DNA from 2 places in the Kribbella polygonati genome. Region 1 is predicted to be linked to the other one. Evidence: riboswitches for the same ligand, from Rfam matches in the RefSeq annotation. Region 1 holds a riboswitch; the other holds the start of a gene.

What was found. A riboswitch is a leader RNA that binds a small molecule or an ion and turns the genes downstream of it on or off. The one in region 1 is predicted to bind FMN.
Region 2: another riboswitch for FMN. It lies ahead of ribD (bifunctional diaminohydroxyphosphoribosylaminopyrimidine deaminase/5-amino-6-(5-phosphoribosylamino)uracil reductase RibD); the one in region 1 lies ahead of ribB (3,4-dihydroxy-2-butanone-4-phosphate synthase).

Annotation. Positions count from the first base shown of each region.
Region 1 is NZ_CP190129.1:6,048,211-6,052,619, forward strand. It holds gene ACQHIV_RS28540 (sugar-binding transcriptional regulator) at 1-122, opposite strand, end outside; gene ACQHIV_RS28545 (DUF4038 domain-containing protein) at 152-1,423, opposite strand; FMN riboswitch at 1,794-1,927, shown strand; gene ribB (3,4-dihydroxy-2-butanone-4-phosphate synthase) at 2,002-2,616, shown strand; gene ACQHIV_RS28555 (transketolase family protein) at 2,600-3,568, opposite strand; gene ACQHIV_RS28560 (transketolase) at 3,565-4,409, opposite strand, start outside.
Region 2 is NZ_CP190129.1:8,650,763-8,655,171, forward strand. It holds gene ACQHIV_RS41715 (protein kinase domain-containing protein) at 1-770, shown strand, start outside; gene ACQHIV_RS41720 (MFS transporter) at 812-2,020, shown strand; FMN riboswitch at 2,080-2,210, shown strand; gene ribD (bifunctional diaminohydroxyphosphoribosylaminopyrimidine deaminase/5-amino-6-(5-phosphoribosylamino)uracil reductase RibD) at 2,410-3,420, shown strand; gene ACQHIV_RS41730 (riboflavin synthase) at 3,421-4,053, shown strand; gene pnuC (nicotinamide riboside transporter PnuC) at 4,050-4,409, shown strand, end outside.

The sequences.
Region 1 (4,409 bases):
AGGTTCAGCTCGGCGGCGATCTGCGGTTGCCGGATGCCCTTCTCGTGGTACATCCGGGCCACCTTCGCAAGCAGCCGCAGCTCGTCCAGCCCCGGCTGGCGCACCGCGCGGTTGCTGTTCACGACACCCCTCTCAACACGATCAAACTGGACTATAGGCAGATGTAGACCCTCGGTGCGCCACCAACATCGGGCAATGGACTCTCCGGCGTGTCCCGGGTGCCGGTCGCCACCACCGAGCCGTCGCGTGGATCGACGATCGTGTAGCCCAGCGGCACGGTCTCGTCGAACACCATCACCGGCCCGCCGTTCTCGCGGTACACGATCAGGCCGCCGTCCTTGGTACTCAGCGCCCGCCCCGAAATCACGCGGGTCCAGTCCGGCGTCATGTCGGTGGTCGGGAGGCCGTCCAGGATCTTGCCGAGCATCCCGACGTACGTCGAACCCTCGAAGCCGAGCGCCTCCCGCCAGCCCGCGCCCGGCGCGAGGAAGTACTCGGAATGCCCCGGCTCGTCCGGGTGCAGGCGCCACTGCCAGAGGCTGCCGGCGCCGTAGACGACCCCCATCGTGCCGCCCGCGCACAGGTTGCTCCACGCCTCGTGCCCCTGCCACCAGCCCTCGGCGACACCGGTGCGGCCGGTGTGCTCGTACGTCGGTTCGCCGTTCGCGACGGCCTTGACCGGGTCGTTGCGCCACATGTCGGCGACCCGCTCCGGGACGTGCTCGCCGGTGTGGCCGGTCTGGCACCACTGGAAGTCGAGCCAGTCGGCGTCCTGGTGCGCGGCCGGGCGGATGTGCGGGCGGTAGTGGATGCCCGTCGGCTGGTGATAGCAGTCCGTCGCGTGCACCTCCTCGCCGCCCGCGACGATCTGCGGTTCGGTGCCGGAGCCGTCCGCGCCGACCAGATAGATCGCCGGCTGAGCGCCGTACCGGGCGACGAGGTAGCGGCAGTAGGCGGCATACTCTTCCGGCGGCACCACGCGACCGGAGACGTCGAGGCCCTTCCAGCCGAAGCCGTGGAAGACGGGCTGGAGGACCGGGACGATGCCGTGGTCGACCAGGATCCGCAGCAGCTCGTCGAGGTAGTCGAAGTACTCGAAGTTCATCTGCGTGAGATGACCGTCAGGCAGGTCTTCGAACGCGACCCCGAACCCTTCGTCAACAGTCCGATCACGCGACCCGACCGCACGCATGTCCGGTTGCACCGTCATCAGCAGGACCGCATTGAAGCCCTTGGACTGACGATCAACGGCGTACTCGCGCACCTGGTCGGGAGTGGCCCGCCACGGGAGCGCCCACGCGGTGTCGGCCACCAGCACGGCGGGGGTGCCGTCCGCATGGACGAGACTGCGCCCGCCGGGCGACATCTTCCAGAACCCGTGGACGTAGAACGGATTCGTCTCACCCGCAGCCGCGGGCTGCACGTCCAACTCCCCCGACGCGTCCCCATCAACCCACCGCCACCGCCCGGCAACCGGCGCCGCAAAACGCACCTTCCGCCCGGCGCCGTCCGCGCCCACCTCGCCCCCACCGCTACCCGCGGCCGACCCGCCACCCCCGCCGGGGACCGGGGAGAGGCTATTACCTCTTCCCGGTCCCGGCCGCCTCTCCCCGGCACCGCCCGCCGTCGCGGCGGAGTCAAGGAAGGTGGGGCGACGGAGGCGGCGTCCGGATTCGTGGGTGAAGTCGACCCAGGCGGACGTTGCCGGGAGCTCGAGCTCGTGCCAGACGGATGAGATGGACATGACACTCCCGGGATGCTGGTTGCCGTTAGGCTGAGTGAGAGAAGAACACACACGTGCTCTGGGGTCGGTGAAATTCCGAGCCGGCGGTGACAGTCCGCGACCCGTGACTTCGCAAGAAGGAGCGGTTGACCTGGTGGAACTCCAGGACCGACGGTGAAAGTCCGGATGGGAAGACGCACGTGGCAACCGCACGTCCCGAAAACCGGGGCGTGAGGTCTGTCGTTGCCCCGGAGTGCCAGGCCGAGAGGACAGCGATTGTGAACACAGTGACCAGCCTGGACACCATCGAACACGCCGTCACCGAGATCGCCGCCGGCCGCCCGGTGGTGGTCGTCGACGACGAGGACCGCGAGAACGAAGGCGACCTGACCTTCGCCGCCAGCCTCGCGACTCCCGAGCTGATGGCGCTGCTCGTCCGCCACACCAGCGGGTACGTCTGCGCGCCGACCACGTCCGCGGTGCTGGACCGGCTCGAGCTGCCGCTGATGGTGCCGGACAACCAGGACAGCCTGCGGACGGCGTACACGATCTCGGTGGACGCGGCGACCGGTGTCGGTACCGGCATCTCCGCCGCGGACCGGGCCCGGACCGTCCGCGTACTGGCCGATCCCTCGGCGCAGCGCGCGGACCTGATCCGGCCCGGCCACATCCTGCCGTTGCGCGCGGTCGACGGCGGCGTCCGGGAACGCCCCGGCCACACCGAGGCCACGGTCGAGCTCGTCCGGCTGGCCGGTCTGCCGCCGGTCGGCGTGATCGGCGAGCTGATGAACGACGACGGCACGCTGATGACCGTCACGGACCTGCGGGCGTTCGCCGACGCTCATGGCTTCGCGATGATCACGATCGCCGACCTGGTCAGGTACCTGTCGTGACCAGCTTGCGGGCCGCGTCGGCGATGCCCTCGGCGGACAGCCCGTACCGGTCCAGCAGGTAGCCGGCCGACCCGGTGGGCGCGAACTCGGGGATCCCGAGGATCGTCACCCGGGCCGGGTGCCGCTGTACGACGGTCTCGGCGACCGCACCGCCGAGACCGCCGCCGGTCACCGCCTCCTCGGCGGTCACGATCCCGGCCGTCTCCCGTGCCGCCGCGACCACCGCGTCGGTGTCCAGCGGCTTCACCGTCGGCATCGACAGCACCCGCGCCGAGATCCCTTCCGCGGCCAGCAGTTCGGCCGCGGCCAGGGCTCGCCACAGCACGGTCCCGTTGCTGATCACGGTCACGTCGTTGCCTTCGCGGACCGTGATCGCCTTGCCGAGCTCGAAGGTGTAGTCCTCGGAGTACACCTTCGGCACGCTCATCCGGCTGACCCGGATGAACACCGGGCCCTCCGCGGCGGCCGCCCAGCGCAGCGCCGCGGCGGTCTCGATCGGGTCGGCCGGGACGATGATCCGGATCCCGGCGATCGCCCGCAGCCAGGCGATGTCCTCGATCGAGTGGTGCGTCGGGCCGAGTTCGCCGTACGCGACGCCGGGGCTCATCCCGCAGAGCTTGACGTTGGTGTTCGAGTACGCGACGTCGGCCTTGATCTGCTCGAGCGCGCGGGCGGTGAGGAAGCAGGATGCCGCGGACACGAACGGGATCCGGCCGCCGTTGGCCAGCCCGGAGGCGACGCCGACCATGTCCTGCTCGGCGATCCCGACGTTGATCAGCCGGTCCGGGAAAGCCTTCCGGAAGCTGTTCAGCTTGCTGGACCCGACCGAGTCGTTGACGACGCCAACGATCCGGTGATCGGCCTCGGCCAGCTGCGCGAGCGTCTCGACGTACGCGTCCCGGCAGTCGTAGCGCGGCTGGTCGGCGATCGAACGGGTCTCGAGGACGGTCATTTCAGCTCCTTCAGGGCCTGCTGGAACTCAGCGGCATCGGGGACGCGGTGGTGCCAGGCGACGTTGTTGCTCATGAACGAGATCGGGTGCCCCTTGTGGGTGTGTGCGATCACGAAGGTGGGCTTGCCCGGCCGGAACGGGACCGCGGACAGCACGTCGAGCAGCTCGCCGTGGTCGTGCCCGTTCACCTCGACGACCGCGAACCCGAACGCGGCCGCCTTCTCCGGCAGCGGGTCGAGGTCGTTGGTCTCCTTGGTGGTCGCGCCCTGCTGCAGCCGGTTCCGGTCGACGATCACGGTCAGCCGGTCCAGCTGGTACTGCGAGGCCGCCATCATCGCCTCCCAGTTCGACCCCTCCTGCAGCTCGCCGTCCCCGACCAGGACGTACGTACGCCGCAGTGAGACGTCGAGCTTCGCCGACAGCGCGTGCCCGACGGCGACCGGGAGACCGTGCCCGAGCGGTCCGGTGTTCGCCTCGACGCCGGCCACCTTGTTCCGGTTCGGGTGCCCGTTGAGCGCGGACAGCGGTTTCAGGAACGTCGAGAGTTCTTCCACCGGCAGGAAACCGAACGCGGCCAGCGTGGTGTAGAGCGCGCCCGCGACATGGCCCTTGCTGAGGATGAAGCGGTCCCGCTCCGGGTCGTTCACGGTGTCCGGCGTGATGTCCAGGACCGCGCCGTACAGCGTGGCCAGGATGTCGATCGCGGAGAAGTCGCCGCCGATGTGGCCGGCGCCGGCGTGGTGGACGAGCTTGAGGTCCTGGATCCGGATCTGCTTGGCGGCCTCCGCGATGTGCGCGATCTGCTCGGTGCGGCTGCTGTGGACCGGCAGCCGCCCGAGCA
Region 2 (4,409 bases), 2.6 Mb from region 1:
CCCCCGAGGTCTTCGACCAACTTCCACCTCTCCCACCCCGCTGGACCCCCACAGGCCCCCAACAAGCCTCCACCCCCGCCCACCAACCTCAGACCACCCCACCAACCGCCCCGGAGCCGGTTGCTCCGCACACACCTGACGCCACAGGCGCGTATCCAGCAGTTGCTCCGTCGCCTGGGGTGGGTGTGCCGGCGCCCGCTGCTCCGGCAGGTACGCCAGGTGGGGTCGGCGTACCGGCGGCAGATGCTGCGCCGGGGGAGATGGGTGGGCGTTCTCCGGCTGCTCCGGCGGTTGGGACCGGTGTGCCTGGGGCAGTCGCTTCGTCGGGTGCGCCGGCGGCCGGTGCTCCGGCTGGTACGCGAGGTGGGGTGGGTGTTCCGGCGGCGTCTGCTGCAGCGGGGGAGGTGGGTGGGCGCGCTGCGGGTGCTCCGTCGGGTGCTCCGTCGGGTGCTCCGTCGGGTGCTCCGGGTGGGGCCGGTGCGCGTGGGGCAGTTGCTTCGTCGGGTGTGCCGCCGGCCGGTGGGCCGGTTGGTGCACCGGGTGGAGGGGGCGTACCGGCTGCTTCTGCTGCTGCGGGAGAGGTGGGTGGGCGTGCTGCTGCAGGTGCTCCGGGTGGGGTGGGTGGGTCGGCGGCCAGCGGGCCGGGTGGAGGGGGCGCGTCTGCTGTGCCGGGTGTGGTGGTGGGGCGGGGGTTGTGGTGGGTGGTTTGGATTTGTTGGTTGGGGGCGGTGGGGTTGTTGGGGAGTGCTGTCTGGTTGTTGATTCGGTAAATCGGGGGACGGTGGCGGGACCCGGTGGAAGACTGCGGGGGATGGATTCGTCAGTGGTGACAGCGCCGGCCGGGGAACGGCTGCGGGAGTTGGTGGCGGCGTTGGCGGTCACGACGACGGTTGGGTATGGCGTACTGATCTACGCGTTCAGCGCGCTCCTCGGACCCATGAGCCACGACCTGGCCGTCTCCACCACGACCGTCGTCGGCGCGTCGACGACCGCGGTGCTCGTGAGCGGGCTGATCTCGATCCCGGTCGGGCGTCGGCTGGATGTGCGGGGCGGGCGCGGGCTGATGGCGACGGGCTCGGTGCTCGCCGCGTTCGCCGTACTCGGCTGGTCGCGGGTGGAAAATACCTTCCAGTTGTACGCCGTGTTCGTCCTGATCGGTGTCGCGTCCGCGATGGTCCTCTACCCACCGGCGATGGCCGTCGTGGTCTCCGTCGCCGCGCCCGCGAAGCGAACGAACTCGATCCTCACCATCACGTTGGTCGGCGGTCTCGCCAGTTCGATCTTCATCCCGCTCACCGGATACCTCGCGCTGGCCCTCGGCTGGCGTACCGCCCTCGCCGTACTGGCAGGAATCCTCGCCGCCACCACCATCCCGCTGCACCTGCTCGCCGTACCCCCACGGCAGACCCCGAAGCTCACAAGCACACGATCACCGAAGTCACCGACCAGAGTCCTCAAGGATCCCGGGTTCTGGTTCCTGGCCGGCGCGTTCGTAGTGCACAGCGCGGCCCTGGCAGCGATCTCGGTCCACCTGGTCCTCTACCTGATCACCCTCGGCCACCCGCCGGCACGGGCAGCGAGCCTGGCCGGTCTGCTCGGACTGTTGTCGGTGACCGGCCGCCTCGTGACCAGCGTCTCCGCCCGGTGGTTGCCGATGGCGACGATCACCTCGCTGATCCTGACAGTCCAGGGCATCGCGATCGCACTGCTACCGGTGCTCGGTCGGCAGGTCGCGGGCGCGATCGGGTGCCTGGTGCTGTTCGGGCTCGGGTTCGGGGTGTCGTCGATCGCGACGCCGGCGATTCTGCTCGACCGGTACGGCGCGACCGGGTTCGGCACGATCGCGGGGATGCTCGGTACGCCGACCACGATCGCGAAGGCGACCGGCCCGCTGGCGGGCGCCGGGCTGGCGGAGGCGTTCGGGTACCGCCCGCTGGTGCTCTCGGTCGCGGTGGCGTGCGTGGTCGCGGCGGCCGGCCTCGCCCTGACCCGGAAGGTCCGCCCGGTGGCCACGATGTGACCTGGGTCGTGGCGGGGGTTGGCCGAGGGGGCATACTTGAGGAACGAGTGAAACCCACTCGCGTGCTCCGGGGTCGGTGTAATTCCGAGCCGGCGGTGACAGTCCGCGACCCGTGACTTCGCAAGAAGGAGCGGTTGACCTGGTGGAATTCCGGGACCGACGGTGAAAGTCCGGATGGGAGGCGCACGCGGTCGGCGGGTGTGCTCTGGCGCCCGGCGGCGCGGAGCGTGGGCGGTAGGCCCGCGGGACGCGGCGGCGAGGGTCCGGCGACGGACCTGGCGCTGGGACCGGCAGGTTCCAGCGAAGGCGACCGAGCAGATGTGCCGAGCGAGGCCCCGGCAGTGCGTCCGTGACGACGAGGGGCCCGAGTAGTGAACGACGTGTCGCCGATGGATGTCGCCTGGATGCGGCGTGCCGTCGAGCTGGCCGCGCGTGGCACCGGCAGTACGCATCCCAACCCGGTCGTGGGTTGTGTGATCACCGCGCGCGACGGGCATCCGGTCGGCGAGGGATTCCATGCCGTTGCCGGCGGCCCGCACGCGGAGGTCGAGGCGCTCCGGATGGCAGGTGACCGGGCCAGGGGCGGTACGGCGTACGTGACGCTGGAGCCCTGTAACCACACCGGCCGGACCGGTCCGTGCGCGGACGCGCTGATCGAGGCGGGTGTCGCGCGCGTGGTGTACGCCGTACCGGATCCGAACCGTACGGCGGCCGGCGGCGCGGACAAGCTGCGCAGCAAGAACCTCGACGTCGTCGAGGGCGTGCTGCGGGCCGAGGCGGAGGCGGTCAACCACGTGTGGCTGCACAGCGTCCGGGTCGGGCGGCCGTTCGTGACCTGGAAGTTCGCGACCACGCTCGACGGGCGGTCGGCGGCGCCGGACCGGACGAGCAAGTGGATCACCGGCCCGCTGGCGCGCGCCGACGTACACCGGTTGCGGGCGGAGTGCGACGCGATCGCCGTCGGTACGCAGACGGTGCTCGCCGACGACCCCGAGCTGACGGTTCGGGACGAGAACGACGTACCCGCGGCGCGGCAGCCGTTGCGGGTGGTGGTCGGCGATCGGGAGATCCCGGCGACCGCGCGGGTCCGCAACGACCGTGCGGAGACGTTGCTGCTGCCGACCCACGATCCCGCCGAGGTGCTCCGGCAGCTGGACGACCGGCAGATCCGGCACCTCTGGCTCGAAGGCGGCCCGACGCTGGCCGCCGCGTTCCTGCGCGCCGGGCTGGTCGACCAGATCGTCGCGTACGTCGCCCCGGCCGTGCTCGGCTCGGGGTACGCCGCGGTCGGCGATCTCGGCGCGGAATCGATCGACCACCTGCTGCGGTTCAACCTAGCGGACGTCACCCGCCTCGGCGACGACGTCCGGCTGACCCTGGTTCCTCTGGGAGGAAAGTAGATGTTCACCGGCATCATCGAAGAACTCGGCACGATCGAGTCGCTGGAGCTGCTCGACGGCGACGCGGCCCGGCTGACGATCCGCGGCCCGCGGGTCACCGAGGACGCGGCGCACGGCGCGTCGATCGCGGTCAACGGCTGTTGCCTGACGGTGGTCGAGTACGGCGGCGGCGTGTTCACCGCGGACGTGATGCGCGAGACGCTGCAGCGCACCAGCCTCGGCGGCCTGGAGAAGGGCTCGCCGGTCAACCTGGAGCGGGCGGTCGCCGCGCACGAACGGCTCGGCGGGCACATCGTCCAGGGGCACGTCGACGGCACCGGCACGATCGCGTCCCGGACGCCGGGTGAGCGCTGGGAGGACGTCCGGATCGCGACCTCGCCGGAGATCCTGAAGTACGTCGCCGAGAAGGGCTCGATCGCGATCGACGGGGTGTCGCTGACGGTCACCGACGTCGACGACACGACCGGGACGTTCGGGGTCAGCCTGATCCCGACGACGCTCGAGCTGACCGTGCTCGGCACGAACAAGGCCGGCGACACGGTGAACCTCGAGGTCGACGTGATCGCGAAGTACGTCGAACGCCTGCTGACCGCGGGCGTCACTCCCTCTTCCGTTGCTGGAGGCAACAAGTGAACCCGATCGACTGGCTGTTGACCTCCCAGGTCACGATCGCCGGCTCGCCGGTGCTCGTCCGGGAGATCGTCGGCAACGTGTTCGGCCTGGCCAGCGCGCTGTTCGGGATGCGCCGGCTGGTCGCGGCGTGGCCGGTCGGCATCGTCGGCAACGTGCTGCTGTTCACGGTGTTCGTCGGCGGCATCTTCGACACCCCGCAGGACAAGGACCTCTGGGGCCAGGCCGGCCGCCAGGTGTTCTTCGCGATCATCAGCCTGTACGGGTGGTACCGCTGGTACCAGACCCGGCACCACGGCGCCGCGCAGGCCGTCCAGCCGCGCTGGGCGACCGCCCGCCAGCGGCTCGAACTGCTCGGG